One region of the Oceanobacillus kimchii X50 genome, then DNA from elsewhere that is predicted to be linked to it. Evidence: riboswitches for the same ligand, from Rfam matches in the RefSeq annotation. Region 1 holds a riboswitch; the other holds the start of a gene.
What was found. Region 1 has a riboswitch for lysine ahead of dapA (4-hydroxy-tetrahydrodipicolinate synthase). Riboswitches for the same ligand answer to the same signal wherever they lie in the genome.
Positions count from the first base shown of each region.

Region 1 (7,866 bases):
CGTTTACTTATTAGTTCGCTAATTGGCGGAATTTTAACATTAAGTGCTTTTACATTGAACTCTTTACTTGTTGTTCTTACTACATTTAGTGGACAGTTCTCATTAAGATTATAGGAATATTAATTATATATACGAGGTTGCAAAGGAGATATGTTAATGTGTCAAGAAAATTTAAAACTACAAATCGAGCAAATATTAGATAGTAGTTCTGTAGGAACGATGGCAACGGTAAAGAAGCAAATGCCTCATTCAAGGTATATGACTTTTTCGCATGAAAATTTAACGCTTTATACCCCAACAAATAAGGAGACCGATAAAGCAGAAGACATTGAAATCAATCCATATACCCATATTATTTTGGGTTATGAGGGCGAAGGGGTTGGTGACAAATATGTAGAATATGAAGGAAAGGTTTCGTTTAATGAGTCGCAAGAATTAAAAAATCAACTTTGGAATGATCGAATGAAGATTTATTTTGACGGTCCAAATGACCCAAATCTTACTATTTTAGAAATAAAACCATTGCATATTCGCTTAATGAATAAAAAGGGAGAAAGTCCACAAGAATTGAATTTTAATTAACCAAAAGAGGATGAGACAAAAGTATTTAATCAATAGAGAAATCCGAATGAATGGGTATTGAAAATCCGCTTCAGAAATATACTGCGCTTATTTTAGCTATCATTCGTCTTTTGACCAAATATTTTCGTTATGTCTCATCCTCTTTTGGTGTGTCAATATAGTCAGATTAAGTCATTTTATTTCATAATTTTTACTACTTAAATAGTAGTTAGTAATAATTATACGTAATCTTCGTTCGCTTATCTCTTCCATCCATGCCGTTTACATGGAGCAGTAGTAAGACTAACATTGCTACAAGAAAAGTAAAGCAAGCTACTGATAAGAATAATCCAGTTCTAGACCAATCCATTAACCAGCCAAATAATAAAGGTCCAAGAGCAACACCGATATATCTTACTGAGCCATATAGTGAAGTAATAAAACCTCTTTTTTCTTTTCCAACAGCACCGGCAATCATTGTATTTACACAAGGTAAAACTAAACCCGCTCCGATACTGCTAAAACATAATGCGAATATAAACCATATTAATGGTTCGATCCAAACTAAAGACAAATAGGATGCTGTCATTAATATAAACCCAATTACAGCTAAGCGCTTCATTTTTACAAAATTCTTTCCAATTATACTCCCTGTACGATAGGAAGTGGTAACCAAGACGAGTAGTGGAATAGCAAGAATAAGTCCCTTCCATACTCCAGTAATATGATCCTCTGTTTCTAGTTTATCGGATAAGTAAAAAAGAATACCGAAGATAGTAAGTAAACACGTTCCGCCCGCTAGATATACAGTAAATAACCATCGTCCTTCCTGTTTAAATACCAAAAACAGACCTTTAACGTATTGATTAAAAGGAGGTGGAGTTTGTCTATTTCTTCTTTCCTTAATTAAAAAGAAAACCAGTATCGCACAGAGAAAACTAATCACAGGAAATGTAAAAAATACAAAATACCATGTAATAAGCGCAAAAGCAGCACCAATAATAGGAGATAGTACCTTTCCAAGTTCATTAGATGCTTCATAAATCCCTAACATTTTGCTTTGCTCACTACCTTTAAAAAGATCTCCGATTAATGCCATGGCAATCGGAAACGTCCCTGCAGCTCCAATACCTTGAATAATTCTACCGATTAATAACCATATAAAAGCATTTGAAAAAAACGCAGCACCTATTCCGGCTAACAATCCACCAGCACCAAAAATAACTAAGGAAGGTACGATAATCGCCTTTCTAGAAAAGCGATCTGATAGGTAGCCTGCTGCAGGAATACAAATAGCCGCTGCTATAGAAAAAAGAGTGATGGTTAAGCTAACTTGAATATTGTTTAAGTTTAAGGCTTCTTTCATTTCAGGTAGTATTGGAATTAATGTTGAATTACCGAGAGTGGTAATAAAAGGTATAGAACCCAGTGATAGGATCGCAGCACCTGTATGATTCTTTCCCATGCTATTTGTTCCCCTTTATTTTATATTAATTGGTGGTATAACCAGCCATCCTTTTTGTTTCATTACATGGAGTATTTTTTGTTCATATTCCATACGTTGATTAATACATTCTGTAAATAAATCACGTATATCTTCTCTAAGAGCAACAGAGATAACTGTATTCGCAAGTATTCTTCCTGCCATCAATTCATTTTGTACAAGGATAGCCAGTTCATTATCATTAAATTTTGCTCCGGCTGGGATATCATGTTGATCTACATTTGGTCGATCGGGAGGTGAAGGAGGTAATCTAATACCAGCTTCTTTCAAAATGCCTTCAATTTGTTCGCTTTCTTGGGTAAAACAACTTTCTAATAAATCTTCAACTAATACTCGAAAGTCATGATCGACACTATGATTTATAAAAATTTGCAGTGATACTAAGGATGTTTTGACTTGATATAAATAACTCCATAAATGATATACTTCACCTGAGTGGAATGGCTCATCTTTTTCTTTAAAACGATGCATAACCATACTAATTCTCCTTTACGACATATTACGATATAGGTTTTCCTGTTTATGCAAAGTTATGCTTGAATAAATGAAAGGATTTCGCACGACTAATAAATCTACGCATAAGTTATACTAAAAAGTAAATCAATCTGTATTTTTTATAAAGTGTTTTTTCGATATTTATAACAGTAACTAGTAAAGTTATGTATCTGTGCGGTTATCTCCATATATAATTAGAAATAGTTATTCGATGAGATTGTATATTGTGAAAAAATGTTTGTCTTTCGTGATGGTTCCTGCTATAATACACGTACCAAGTGAATCATAATTCATAGGTTTTGGATAGAGGTGCGGAAACCATCAGTATATACGTGGAAGGGAATGAGCCCTGGTGAAGCGTATAGAAAGGGGGATCTGCCGAAGCGAGTGAAATACTCATTCATTAACTCGTTGGTGCTGCTATTGAACAAATACAGTGCTGTCATATAGGAGACTATATGGAGGGCTATCGAGCTGGGAACTAATTTGTTCAGCAGCAACGGGCTTCCGTTGGTGCTTTTTAATTTGGCCCAACCCTCTTAAGCAAGTTTGTTCAAATTATAAAAAGGGTGTGTTTACATGAATTTTGGAAAAGTATTAACAGCGATGGTGACGCCTTTCGATAAACATGAAGAAATCGATTTTCAAGCATTGGACTATTTAATTGACCATCTAATTAATAATGGTTCAGATGGTTTAGTAGTAGCTGGAACCACAGGAGAATCTCCAACGTTAACACATGGAGAGAGAATGAAATTATTCGAATATGTCGTAAAAAAAGTAAATGGAGTGGTACCAGTAATTGCAGGAACGGGCTCTAATTATACGAAAGCATCCATTGAACTGACAAAGGAAGTATCAAAAACTGGGGTAGATGGAGTAATGTTGGTTGCACCATACTATAATAAGCCTTCACAAGACAGTATGTACGAACACTTCAAAGTGATTGCTGAAAGCACCGAGTTACCAGTTATGTTGTATAACGTGCCAGGGCGAACTGGTGTGGACATGGATGTTTCCACTGTTGTACGTTTATCCCAAATCGATAATATTGTATCTATTAAAGATGCAAGCGGGAATTTAGAAAAAATGACAAATATTATTCGCCTTACTGACGAAAATTTCTCTGTATATAGTGGGGAAGACAGTCTAACTTTACCAGCTTTAGCTATTGGTGCTGCTGGAATTGTATCTGTATCATCTCATATTATAGGAAATGATATGCAAGAAATGATTCATCGTTTTGAACAAGGGCAAGTTGCAGAAGCAGCGAATATTCATCAACGTGTATTACCAGTCATGCAGGAAATGTTTGCAAATCCAAGTCCTGTTCCAGTTAAAACAGCATTAAATATACAATCTGTTCCTGTTGGAAAAGTTCGTTTGCCATTAATAGAGTTAAACGATGAACAGTTACAAAATTTACAGTCCGTATTATCGGATTTCGAACATTCTAAAATGATATAAGGTAAATGCTGAAAAGCTCATAAACATTTTATTTCGTGTTTGTGGGCTTTTTTACATTGGTTGATGATTAAACCTTTAAATAGGTAATCTATATCTAAACGAAAATTTACTTTCGTGATATTATAAATAAATATTATTCATATTAGGGGGGTTCACCTTGGAAAATACATTAATTCAAGCAGATGATACGATAACACTTTGGGGAATTATCATTGTCTTAGCCTCATTAAGTATTTTTTTAGAACAGCGTTTTAATTGGGCTTCTAAAGTTACTGGAGCAATTATTGCTCTTGTGAGTGCACTAATTCTATCTAATTTGGGAATTATCCCAACAGCCTCAAGCGTGTATGATGCTGTATGGAGTGTAATTGTGCCACTAGCAATCCCTTTGCTTTTATTTCATGTGAATTTCAAGAAAATTTGGAAGGAAAGCGGAAGGTTATTAACCATATTTTTACTTAGTTCGATCGGTACAGTTACAGGGGCAATAACTGCTTTCTTTATTTTTAAAGATCACATTCCAATGCTTGATAAATTAGGAGCGATGTTTAGTGGTTCTTACATAGGTGGAGGAGTTAACTTTGCAGCAATGGCAGCTAAATTTGAAACTCCGGGTGAATTGGTATCAGCTGCAGTAGTGGCGGATAATCTAATGATGGCGATATTGTTCTTACTATTAATGATGATACCGGCGATGAATTTCTTTCGAAAGAGATTCTCTACACCGCATGTATTAGAAGTAGAGAAGCAAAGTTCAGAAAATAAAGGAAAAACACAAGCAGAGAGTTTTTGGGAAAGAAAAGAAATCTCGCTAAAAGATATTGCAATGTCTGTTGGAACAGCATTTTTATTAGTTATTGTTTCTTTAAAAGTAGCTGAATTTTTTGCAGGTATTATTCCAAGTGGCGAACAAGCATCATTTTTCTTTCAATTATTACATGGTCTATTCGGAGATCACTATCTCGTGTTAACGACACTAACATTTATCGTTTTAGCGTTGTTCCCGAGTTATTTTGAAAAGCTAAATGGCAGTCAAGAAATCGGAACCTTTTTAATTCATATTTTCTTTGTAGTAATTGGTATTCCTGCATCTATTTCTCTAATCTTTGAAACGGCACCTTTATTATTAGTTTTTGCATTTATTATTGTTATTATCAATTTGATTATTTCTTTATTATTCGGGAAATTATTCAAGTTTGATTTAGAAGAGATTCTACTTGCTAGTAACGCAAATATTGGAGGACCAACAACCGCTGCGGCATTTGCAATTGCAAAAGGCTGGAGACAACTTATTGGCCCTATATTAATCGTCGGAACTTTGGGTTATATCATCGGTAACTATTTAGGCACTTTTTTAGGAACATGGTTTGGAACTATCATGTAAATTGAGAAGTTAAGAATTATTCATAAGAAAAAACGAATGGATTAGTATGCACACCTCGCTACAGAGAAATATACTCCGTTTATCTAGCGGCGGCTGGTGAGTCTCCGGAAGCTTATGTAACGGAAGGCTCACCCATTCTTTTCTTCCACTCTTCCACTTTCATCCATGTATCGCATCAGCTAGATATACCACAGAGAATGAAAATGTGAAAACGCATAGAAACTAGTTAATTAGTCTTTTTTCTTGGATAATAAGATATACTAATTCTATAAATGATTGCTAGGGGGAGTGTAATGAAAGCGGACGTAATTGTTATTGGAGCGGGGATTGCAGGTCTAGTTGCAACAGTAGAAATAGCACAATCTGGAAAGAACGTGATTCTGATTGATCAGGAACCTGAATCATCACTTGGAGGACAAGCTTGGTGGTCATTTGGTGGCTTATTTTTAGTAGATTCCAAAGAACAACGAAGATTAGGAATAAAAGATTCCTATGAACTCGCTTGGAATGATTGGAAATCTACCTCAAGCTTTGATCGTAAAGAGGATAAGTGGGGGAGAAAATGGGCGGAAGCATATGTCCAATTTGCCGCTTCGGAAAAAAGAGAGTGGTTACGTAGTTATGGAATACGTTTCTTTCCTGTTGTTGGTTGGGCAGAAAGAGGTGGTAGTCTAGCTTCTGGACATGGAAATTCAGTACCTAGATTTCATATTGTATGGGGAACAGGCCCAGGTATTGTAACTCCATTTGTAGAGCGCATGCAATCCTATGTAAAACAAGGATTAGTCACTTATTTACCACGTTATCGTGCGGAACATCTATTGGTTAAAAATGAAACCGTTTACGGTGTGGAGGGGTCCATATTGAAGGCCTCGTCAGCACAACGAGGAGAGGCAAGTAACAGAATTATAGTAGATAGCTTTTCATTGAAGGCAGAATATGTAGTGATTACATCTGGAGGAATTGGAGCAAACCACGAATTAATACGAAAAAATTGGCCGGAGCGGCTTGGAAAACCACCAAAAAATATGTTGAGCGGTGTTCCTGAGCATGTAGATGGAAAAATGTTAGAAATAGCTGAACATGCGGGAGCACGAATTGTTCACCGTGATCGTATGTGGCATTATACAGAAGGAATTAAAAATTGGAATTCGGTCTGGAAAAATCATGGGATTCGTATTTTACCAGGGCCATCGTCGATTTGGTTAGATGCAGAAGGAAATCGATTTAATGCACCAAACTATCCAGGGTTTGATACATTAAGCACATTAGAAGCGATACAAAAGACAGGGTATGATTATTCATGGTTTATATTAACGCAAAAGATTATTGAGAAAGAATTTGCCTTGTCTGGTTCAGAGCAAAATCCGGACCTAACCAATAAGCGAATAAGTGAAGTTTTAAAAAGAGCGCAATCTGGTGCTCCGGGACCAGTTCAAAAATTTCTGGATCATGGTGAAGATTTTGTAACAGCGTTAAATTTAGAAGACCTCGTTCAAAAAATGAATCAATTGACGGAAACGCCGTTATTAAAAGTAGAACATGTAATATCTCAAATCGAAGCAAGAGACCTTCAATTAGCAAATAAATTCACCAAAGATTTACAGTTAGCTGCCATGTATAATTCTCGTAAGTTTCTTGGAGATAAATTAATTCGTACTGCAAAACCGCATCCGATATTAAAAGCTGAAAATGGTCCATTAATCGGTGTAAAACTGCATATACTTAGTCGGAAAACCCTTGGAGGATTACAGACGGATTTATCGGGAAGAGTATTTAATCAGCAAAACAATTTCATCAAAGGGTTATATGCTGCAGGTGAAGTTGCAGGTTTCGGTGGTGGAGGAATGCATGGTTATAGAGCATTAGAAGGAACGTTTGTCGGCGGCTGTTTATTTAGCGGTCGAACCGTAGGAAGGTCAATTGCAAGAGGTGAATGAAGAAAGGCCATTTACTTCTGTTTAAATAATGTGTAATATCAGAATATATCGTCTTTATTGTATTAAGTTATCGATCGTAAAAACGCTTAACTTTCGAATGGAGAAACGGATGCTAATAATCTGATTAGAAATGCTAGCCATCAGTAGAGTATATTGATAGAAGCTTTTTTAAAAGTGGCAGGTGAAAAGATGGATTGGAAAGCAATCATAAAAAATGTACCATTAGATGCTAAGCCTCAACTATTGTTAGATCAAAATGCACTAGAATCAAATATAGTTAACATCGAAAAACAAGCGAACGGTAAAAATATTCGTTTAGCTACCAAGTCAATTCGTTCGATCCCTGTTTTACACAAAATTTTATCATCAAGTTCAACATTTAAAGGGTTAATGTGCTTTACCGCTTCAGAAGCTTTGTTTTTAGTTAAACACGGATTTGATGATGTTTTAATTGGATATCCAACATTCGACAAGAAATCTCTCCAAGAAATCGCAACGCTTAATCTTCAAGGAAA
Region 1 is NZ_CM001792.1:1,726,301-1,734,166, forward strand. It holds gene C794_RS09075 (DUF2254 family protein) at 1-114, shown strand, start outside; gene C794_RS09080 (pyridoxamine 5'-phosphate oxidase family protein) at 157-582, shown strand; gene C794_RS09085 (MFS transporter) at 791-2,026, opposite strand; gene C794_RS09090 (DUF3231 family protein) at 2,042-2,542, opposite strand; lysine riboswitch at 2,857-3,037, shown strand; gene dapA (4-hydroxy-tetrahydrodipicolinate synthase) at 3,140-4,027, shown strand; gene C794_RS09100 (DUF819 family protein) at 4,185-5,411, shown strand; gene C794_RS09105 (FAD-binding dehydrogenase) at 5,705-7,351, shown strand; gene C794_RS09110 (amino acid deaminase/aldolase) at 7,541-7,866, shown strand, end outside.

Region 2 (7,866 bases), 680 kb from region 1:
TAGCACCAATGCCGAATTTAAAATAGTGTAGTCTTCCTTCATATTTTTCAAGGGTATGCGCATACTGAAAAATATAGGGGGAGTGTTTTAATGAAAAAACAAAAATATGAAGAAATTTCTAATGTTAAAAAGCAAAAAGAGCGTCTTATACCAGAAGAATTTCCTGAGGGGGCTTACGGTTCAGATATAAATCAAAATGAACCTGTTCAAGGAAAATCAGAACCGTGGCAAGAAGGTCAATATCGTGATAGTGCATTTGTCTATCCAGATCGAGAGAACCATGAAAAAACAGAGCGTCGAGTTCCTGGTTCACATCCATTAGAAGATGAATCTGAAGAATAAAGCGTGGGGACATTGTTTTGTCCCCTTTTTATTTTGGTAATTTTTTCAATACAAAATAAGAACAGCCAAAATTACAGTACTCAAGTAAATAATCGTCTAGCGCCGTAATTTTTGAATCAATCGGGGCTTTTGAATTCCTTTCACCATAAAATCCTTTTAAACGGAGCTGGTCATATCCCCAATCACCAACGATATAATCGTACTTTGCTAATATATCGGAATACCGTTCTTTAATTGTATCTTCTTGAAAACCATCTTTAATATTTTCGATCATTTCATATTTCTTCCCATTCAATTCAATCATGAATGATCCACTCCTTTATGTGCTTTTAGTTTATCATAGTCGATATCACAAAAACCAGAAAAAATTACCTGCATGATTTCTAGGATTTTTATAAAAACTACAAATACTAAAAGTATGGGAGGATATAATGAAATGATGAAGATGAAATTGTTAATACCATTATTTTTAATCACTGGCTTATGTTTAGTAGGATGTGGTACAGATGATGCTGCGGATGATACCTCACCTCAACTAGACCCAAATAGAAATCAAACAGAACCAGCTGAAACTAATAATAAGTTAGGTTTTGTTCGCTATACAAAAGATGAATTTGCTAATGATGAATCACATGAACATCGTGCAATCACTATTGACCGTCGGGAAATGGCTGATATGATTTCACGAATTTTATTACAAAATAATCAATATGAAGAAGTTGCTACATTAGTTACTGATGAAGAAGTTCTAATTGCATTCGAACAGTCAGAAAATATCGCAATAGACGAAGCTATGATAAATGCAAGGAAAACGGCAGAATCCGTGTTACCTCGTTATTATGATATTTATACATCTGGTGATAAGTCGTTGATTCAAGATATACAAACCCTTCATTACTCACTGGCGAACGATCCAAATTTCGATTATGATCAAACGGTACAAACTATTATAGAAGAAATGAAACAAGATGGAACGCCAGATGACGAATAAGCAATAGCATTTTAATTAAAAAAGGAGGTGACAACGTGTATCCAAAACAAATGCTCACACTATTGGGATTCATACTTTTTATTACTAGTCTCCCATTAACTGTCTTGGCTGAAGAAAATAAAGAAAATGATATTTACGAACAACGTATGGCTCTTTTCAAAAAAACGGAAGCAATAACACAAATTCCATGGTATTATTTTGCGGCGATTGATAATTACGAAAGAAATATAATTAATAGTGATGAACCTGAGAAAGTAATATCCATTGATTTTACAGATGAAATTTGGTACGGACTAGGTAATGCTGCTAAAGCTCCTGAAATGGAAATCATTCAAAGTTTTGGTGGTATTGGAAAAGATGGTAATGGTGACGGTAAAGCACAAATAGACAATGAGGAAGATATTTTATATTCTATGGGTATGTTTATCGAAGAGTATGGATTAAATGAAGATGACATCAAGATTGCTCTTTGGGAATATTACAAAAGGGATTTGACAGTGCAAACCATTATGAATACATCTAAAGTATTTAAGGAATTTGGTCACGTTCACCTTACTAATCGAGCATTTCCAGTAGATACGAATTATAATTATAGTTTCAATAATACATGGGGTGATCGACGTGGATTCGGTGGTTTACGAATTCATGAAGGGACCGATATCTTTGCCTCTTACGGCGTTCCAGTTCAATCAACAACATACGGTGTAGTAGAGATGATGGGATGGAATCTTTACGGTGGTTGGAGAATAGGGATTAGAGACATCTACAATATTTATCATTATTATGCACATATGAATGGTTATAGTGACGATTTAAAAGTAGGTCAAGTTGTACAGCCGGGTGATGTTATCGGTAGTGTTGGCTCCACAGGATACGGACCGCCTGGAACATCGGGTAAATTTCCACCACATTTGCATTATGGTATGTATAAAGACAATGGATATAGCGAATTCTCATTTGATCCTTATCCTTACTTAAAAAAATGGGAGCGTATGTCTAAATAAAACGAGTTAAATTCAAGATGGTAAAAAATCCACTTCCTATTGTTGTTAGAAAGTGGATTTTTTCTTAATTATTTTCCGTTTTACCCTTTCGAATGGTATTCCATATACTAGCCGCTAATCCGCCCCAAAGAATTACCATTCCAATTATCATTACTGTAATTGCACTAGCCGACATTTATTTTGCCTCCTTATCTTGTTCGGTATATTCAGTCAATTCATCGGATTTCCATTTTGTTAATGACAGAACTATACCGATTACTAATGCCGCGATAGCTACTGTCCATCCTCCAAATGCAACAAAGGCATTTGCATATCCCTCATAATTTCCTGTAGCTGTATCAAACTCTCTTAACAAGTTTTGCTTAAATAATCCGAGCATCATATATCCCATTACAATCGGAGTAATAATTGTTAAACAAATAGTCCACCATGATCCTAATCGGATATCCGAAACACTATTAGCATGCGACTTTAATACATTTGACTTGCGTAATATCCAAGCAATTAGTACGACCTCAACCATTCCTAACATCGCTACTCCAAATTGATTGATAAAATAGTCCACTACATCTAAGAAATGTAATCCTCCACGACTAGCAAATAATAGTGAAATAACTGCAGCTAATCCACCACCGAATAATACTGCTTTTGTACGTGTAATTTTAAATTTATCTACTAAAGCTGATACATATGCTTCTGTAATAGATACTAATGATGTTATTCCTGCTAAAGTTAAGGATACAAAGAATAATACACCAAACAAGCCATTAAATGCGGGTAATTCATTAATAATAGCTGGGAAAACAACGAAAGCGAGTCCTACTCCACCAGCTACAACTTCATCTACTCCTACTCCTGAAGATGCAGCCATAAAACCTAATACACCAAAAACTCCAATTCCTGCTAGTAATTCAAAACCAGAGTTACCGAAACCAACAATAAAAGCATTATTTGTGATATCTGATTTTTTCGGTAAATAACTAGAATAGGTGATCATGATTGCAAAAGCAATGGATAAACTAAAAAAGATTTGGCCATATGCAGCAATCCATACATCAGGTTCAAGTATTCTGCTAAAGTCTGGAGTAAAGAATGCATTTAAACCTTCTGCTGCTCCAGGCAATGTTACTGCACGGATAACAATTACTAAAAACACTATAACTAGAAGTGGTATAAATATACGGTTAGCTACTTCAATACCTTTCTTTACACCACGGAATAAAATTCCCAATACAAGAACCCAAACTACAATCAAAGGTATTAATACTCCTGGAACTAATCCGCCTACTTGGCCAGGTACATCTGCTAGATGTAAATAATCTCCAAACAAAAATCCTTCTGTATCTTCTCCCCAAGATAGATTAAATGAGAAGAAAGAATATGAAATTGCCCAGGCAATAATGACAGAGTAATATGTCGATATAACAAAGGCAACTAAAACCGCCCACCAACCTACGAATTCTGATTTCTTGTTCATTCTACTAAATGTCAATGGAGCTGATCCTCTATATTTATGCCCCATTGTAAATTCCATGATTAATATCGGTATTCCGGCAGTTAATAATGCAAATAGGTATGGAATAAAAAACGCTCCTCCACCACTTTCGTAAGCCACGGAAGGAAATCTCCATATATTACCCAAACCAACTGCAGAACCCACTGCTGCTAAAATAAATCCAGCACGTGTTCCCCATTGTGACCGATTTTCCATTTACTTTCCCCCTTAAAATCAAAAATAGTAATAGCCTGTTTCTTTATTAATATGTAGAATAATATCAATTATTATTACTTTCAGACTATTATAATTGTATTATATCTTGTTCTCCTATTTTGTCAAACGGTTCTGATAATTTAGAAGGAGTTTTGTAAAGATTAAAAATCACATGAGCAATAGGGATCCTATACGCTCATGTGATTCTTTTAGTCATTCTTTATTCATTAGTTGTTTTTTCTTTTCTTCGGTCAACTACTACTTTCTTCAGTATTAATACAATAATACTCATTAGTACAATTGTGACTAGTAAGGAAAGTAACGTAGAGTGAGTGTAACCTACTAAGGTAAATCCAACTATTGCGGATACTGCAGCTATCGTCGCATAAGGCAATTGTGTAAGTACATGGTCTATATGATTTGCACCTGCACCTGTAGAGGATAGTACAGTAGTATCTGATATTGGAGAACAATGATCACCAAACACTGCTCCAGCAAGTACTGCTGCAAGTGCTGGTAACAATAAACTACTATCCGTATTAACCATAATGTTAGCAGCTATTGGAAGCATAATACCAAATGTTCCCCAAGATGTTCCTGTTGATAAAGCCATTATTGCGGATATTATAAATAATATAACGGGTAACAACGACACATTAATTGAAGCATTTTCAACTAATCCAGCTAAGTAATCTCCTGTTCCAATACTTCCAATAATTGCTCCAATCATCCAAGCTAGTAGAAGAATATTTATTGCAGGAATCATAGTTTTTGCACCTTCAATTAATATTTTTCCTAACTCTGAACGCGGTACCTTTTGAGAAAAATAGAACACAGCGGCAACTACTACAGAGGAAAGACCACCTAATATTAAGGATAGATTAACATCTGTATTTGCAAAGGCATCAACTAAGCCATAACTAGACGCCGCTATTACACCTGTGGTATACATTGAACCAATTGTAACAATAAATAACACAATAATTGGTACTAATAGGTGGTATACTTTACCATCTTTATGTGGATCAAAAACATCACCTAAATCTCCGGCAACACTGTCTTGTTCTGGGTTAAGAAGCTCTCCCTCTTTTTCAGCTCTTTTTTCATGTGTATGCATTGGTCCTAAATCCAAACGGAAATACGCTACAATAAATACAAGTATAATTGCAGATATGGCATAGAAATTCAAAGGAATCATTTGTATGAATGCTTCAAATGGTTGATACTCTGTAATTTCATTAGCCGCGAATAAAGTCCCTAACGTCCCAATAATATATGCTCCCCAACTAGAAATCGGGGCTAACACAGTAACAGGAGCAGAACTAGAATCAATAAAATAAGCAAGTTTTGCACGCGATATTCGATGTCGGTCTGTTAACGGCCTAGCAATTTGACCAACTGCTAAACTATTAAAATAGTCATCAATAAAAATAATTATTCCAATAACAGCTGTCATTACTTGTGCACCAGTTCTTGTCTTTACTCGTTTCATCATCCAATCCCCAAATGCTCTACTTCCACCTGATGCTTGTAAAAATGCTGTTAATATACCTAGAAGTAATAAAAATCCTAGGAGAAATATATTTCCTACTTGCCATCCGTCTTCAGCATAAAATATGGTGTAAAATACTTCCCAAATCTCTGTGATTGAGGATAAAATATTAAAATTGTGAATTAGTAGTGCCCCTACAATAATTCCAGTACCTAATGATATTAATACATTACGTGTAATAATCACTAAAAGTAGCATAATCACTGCAGGAATCAGCGAATAAATCGTACCTTCCATAGCTTTTACCTCCAAATAAATATTTGGTGATGGAGATAATACTCGAAATGCTCTTGATGTGAAGCAACGTTGCTATTTTTAAGCACAAAAAAAACAACGACAGAAAATAACCATCATTGTTTTACCAACAAACGTTATCCTCCATTTCGATCAGTAGTTCTCCATGCACATATTCTTGCATGACAGTGCATCTTTTATTCAAAGATGTACCAGCAATAATAAGCGTGACCCTTATTATGCTTCGGCAAACAACCCTTCCACCAACTTTCATCGTTGTCATCCTCTTGTTGATTACTAATGTTGTATGCTCCTCTACCTCACCGATCTGATAAGGCATTATTCAATTACTAGTAATATACTATATTATTCATCATTCTGCAAATCATCCTTTGGTATTGCTATATCTGGTAATCCATCCCCACCATAGAAATCGGGTACTTTCCCCATGATTGCACCACTATCTAAATATAGTTCTGTATGAACGGTTGTTACATCTGAAGTAAATGGAACAATGATTTGTACATCTGCTTCTATATTCACATACAAAGTAACCCATGATCCATTAATGCCAAATTCTTCGGTTTCTCTTACTACATTTGTTCTCACATTTCCAATTACTTGCATATTAATTGGTATTCTCGGGCCAAGATTAGATAGTACCGAATTACCTGTCACTTGTCCAAGAGGGATCTCAATGAGAGTTGGATCAATAGCAGCACGACCCTCAGCACTTCCATCATCGTTCAATGGTTCTTCCAGATTATATTTAAAACTTAAAGGCTTCCCTTCATTTACATGTACAAAGAACTCTTCAACACGATCTGTAGCAACTCGATTAATTTCACTAATTACGGCTCTATTTTGATTGTAAGTAACTAAGTTTCCTTCGTTATCATAAGTAATATCAATCATATCTTCAAAACTATATTCACCTACAAAATCTACCGCAGAATTTATTGCACGTGTGGCAAATTCTTCAGTTTTCCTTTTTGCAATGTCTTTAACTATAGGTTCAATCTTGTCATTAATAATCCAAAAACTAAAGGCCATGGATACAACAAATATGATAAGGGTCATAATCACTAAAAATTGACGATGTGGAGGCCTTCTGTATGATTTTCTTCGGATGCGATATCTTCTTTTGAACCTCAACCTTCATACCCCCTCTACACAATGTATGCTTGTTCTTAGAGAAGGTAGAACTATGGATTATCTATTTTTAATAACTTCCTTAATAAGGGTATTCATCACTTTTCCTAAATTTAATTCATACGGATTATCCAGTATCTTCCCCTGTACTTCTGTCACACGAATAATCGGCCGATCACATAAATGTTTATTTTGTCTTATTACTTTTCCAGAACTACCATCACTCAAATTAACCATTAACCCTTCCGGATAAACAGCAATACTTTTTTTAAAAGCCTCAATTATTGTTATATCAAATTCCCTAACTGCACCAGCATATAAAATTTCCAACGCTTCATGTGGTAATAAAGCTTCTCGATAAACTCGGTTACTAGTTACTGCATCAAAAACATCTGCCACAGCTATGATTTTCGCATAAGGAATAATATCTTTGTCATATAAGCCTAAAGGATAACCAGAACCATCTAGTCTTTCATGATGTTGATAGGCACATTGCGCAACGTTTTTAGGAAATCCAGGATAGCTTCGTAAATAATCAAATCCTAATTTTGTATGACTTTTGATAATTTGAAACTCTGTTTCATCTAGGCTAGAAGGTTTATTTAAAATTTCCGATTCAATAAAAATCTTACCTACATCGTGTAATAACGCACCGATACCTAGTTCTTTTAATTGTTCGGAAGTATAACTTAATTGTTTTCCGATCGCAATCGAGTATATAGCTACATTTAGAGAATGTTGTAAAATATAATCATTGGTGATCATAATATCTGAAAGCAATGTTAACGAACTTTCATTCCCTTCAACTTCATACAAAATTTGATCAACAACTTCTTTTAACTCCATTTCTTTTGTTTGAAGTACGTAAGACTTACTTAGA
Region 2 is NZ_CM001792.1:2,401,928-2,409,793, forward strand. It holds gene C794_RS12490 (amidase) at 1-26, shown strand, start outside; gene C794_RS12495 (hypothetical protein) at 91-342, shown strand; gene C794_RS12500 (YutD family protein) at 371-646, opposite strand; gene C794_RS12505 (YhcN/YlaJ family sporulation lipoprotein) at 779-1,333, shown strand; gene C794_RS12510 (M23 family metallopeptidase) at 1,369-2,337, shown strand; gene C794_RS20480 (methionine/alanine import family NSS transporter small subunit) at 2,402-2,512, opposite strand; gene C794_RS12520 (sodium-dependent transporter) at 2,513-4,048, opposite strand; gene C794_RS12525 (Na+/H+ antiporter NhaC family protein) at 4,269-5,837, opposite strand; lysine riboswitch at 5,984-6,160, opposite strand; gene yunB (sporulation protein YunB) at 6,201-6,989, opposite strand; gene C794_RS12540 (HD-GYP domain-containing protein) at 7,047-7,866, opposite strand, start outside.
Region 2: it holds a riboswitch for lysine, as region 1 does, so the genes downstream of both, C794_RS12525 (Na+/H+ antiporter NhaC family protein) here and dapA (4-hydroxy-tetrahydrodipicolinate synthase) in region 1, are expected to answer to the same signal.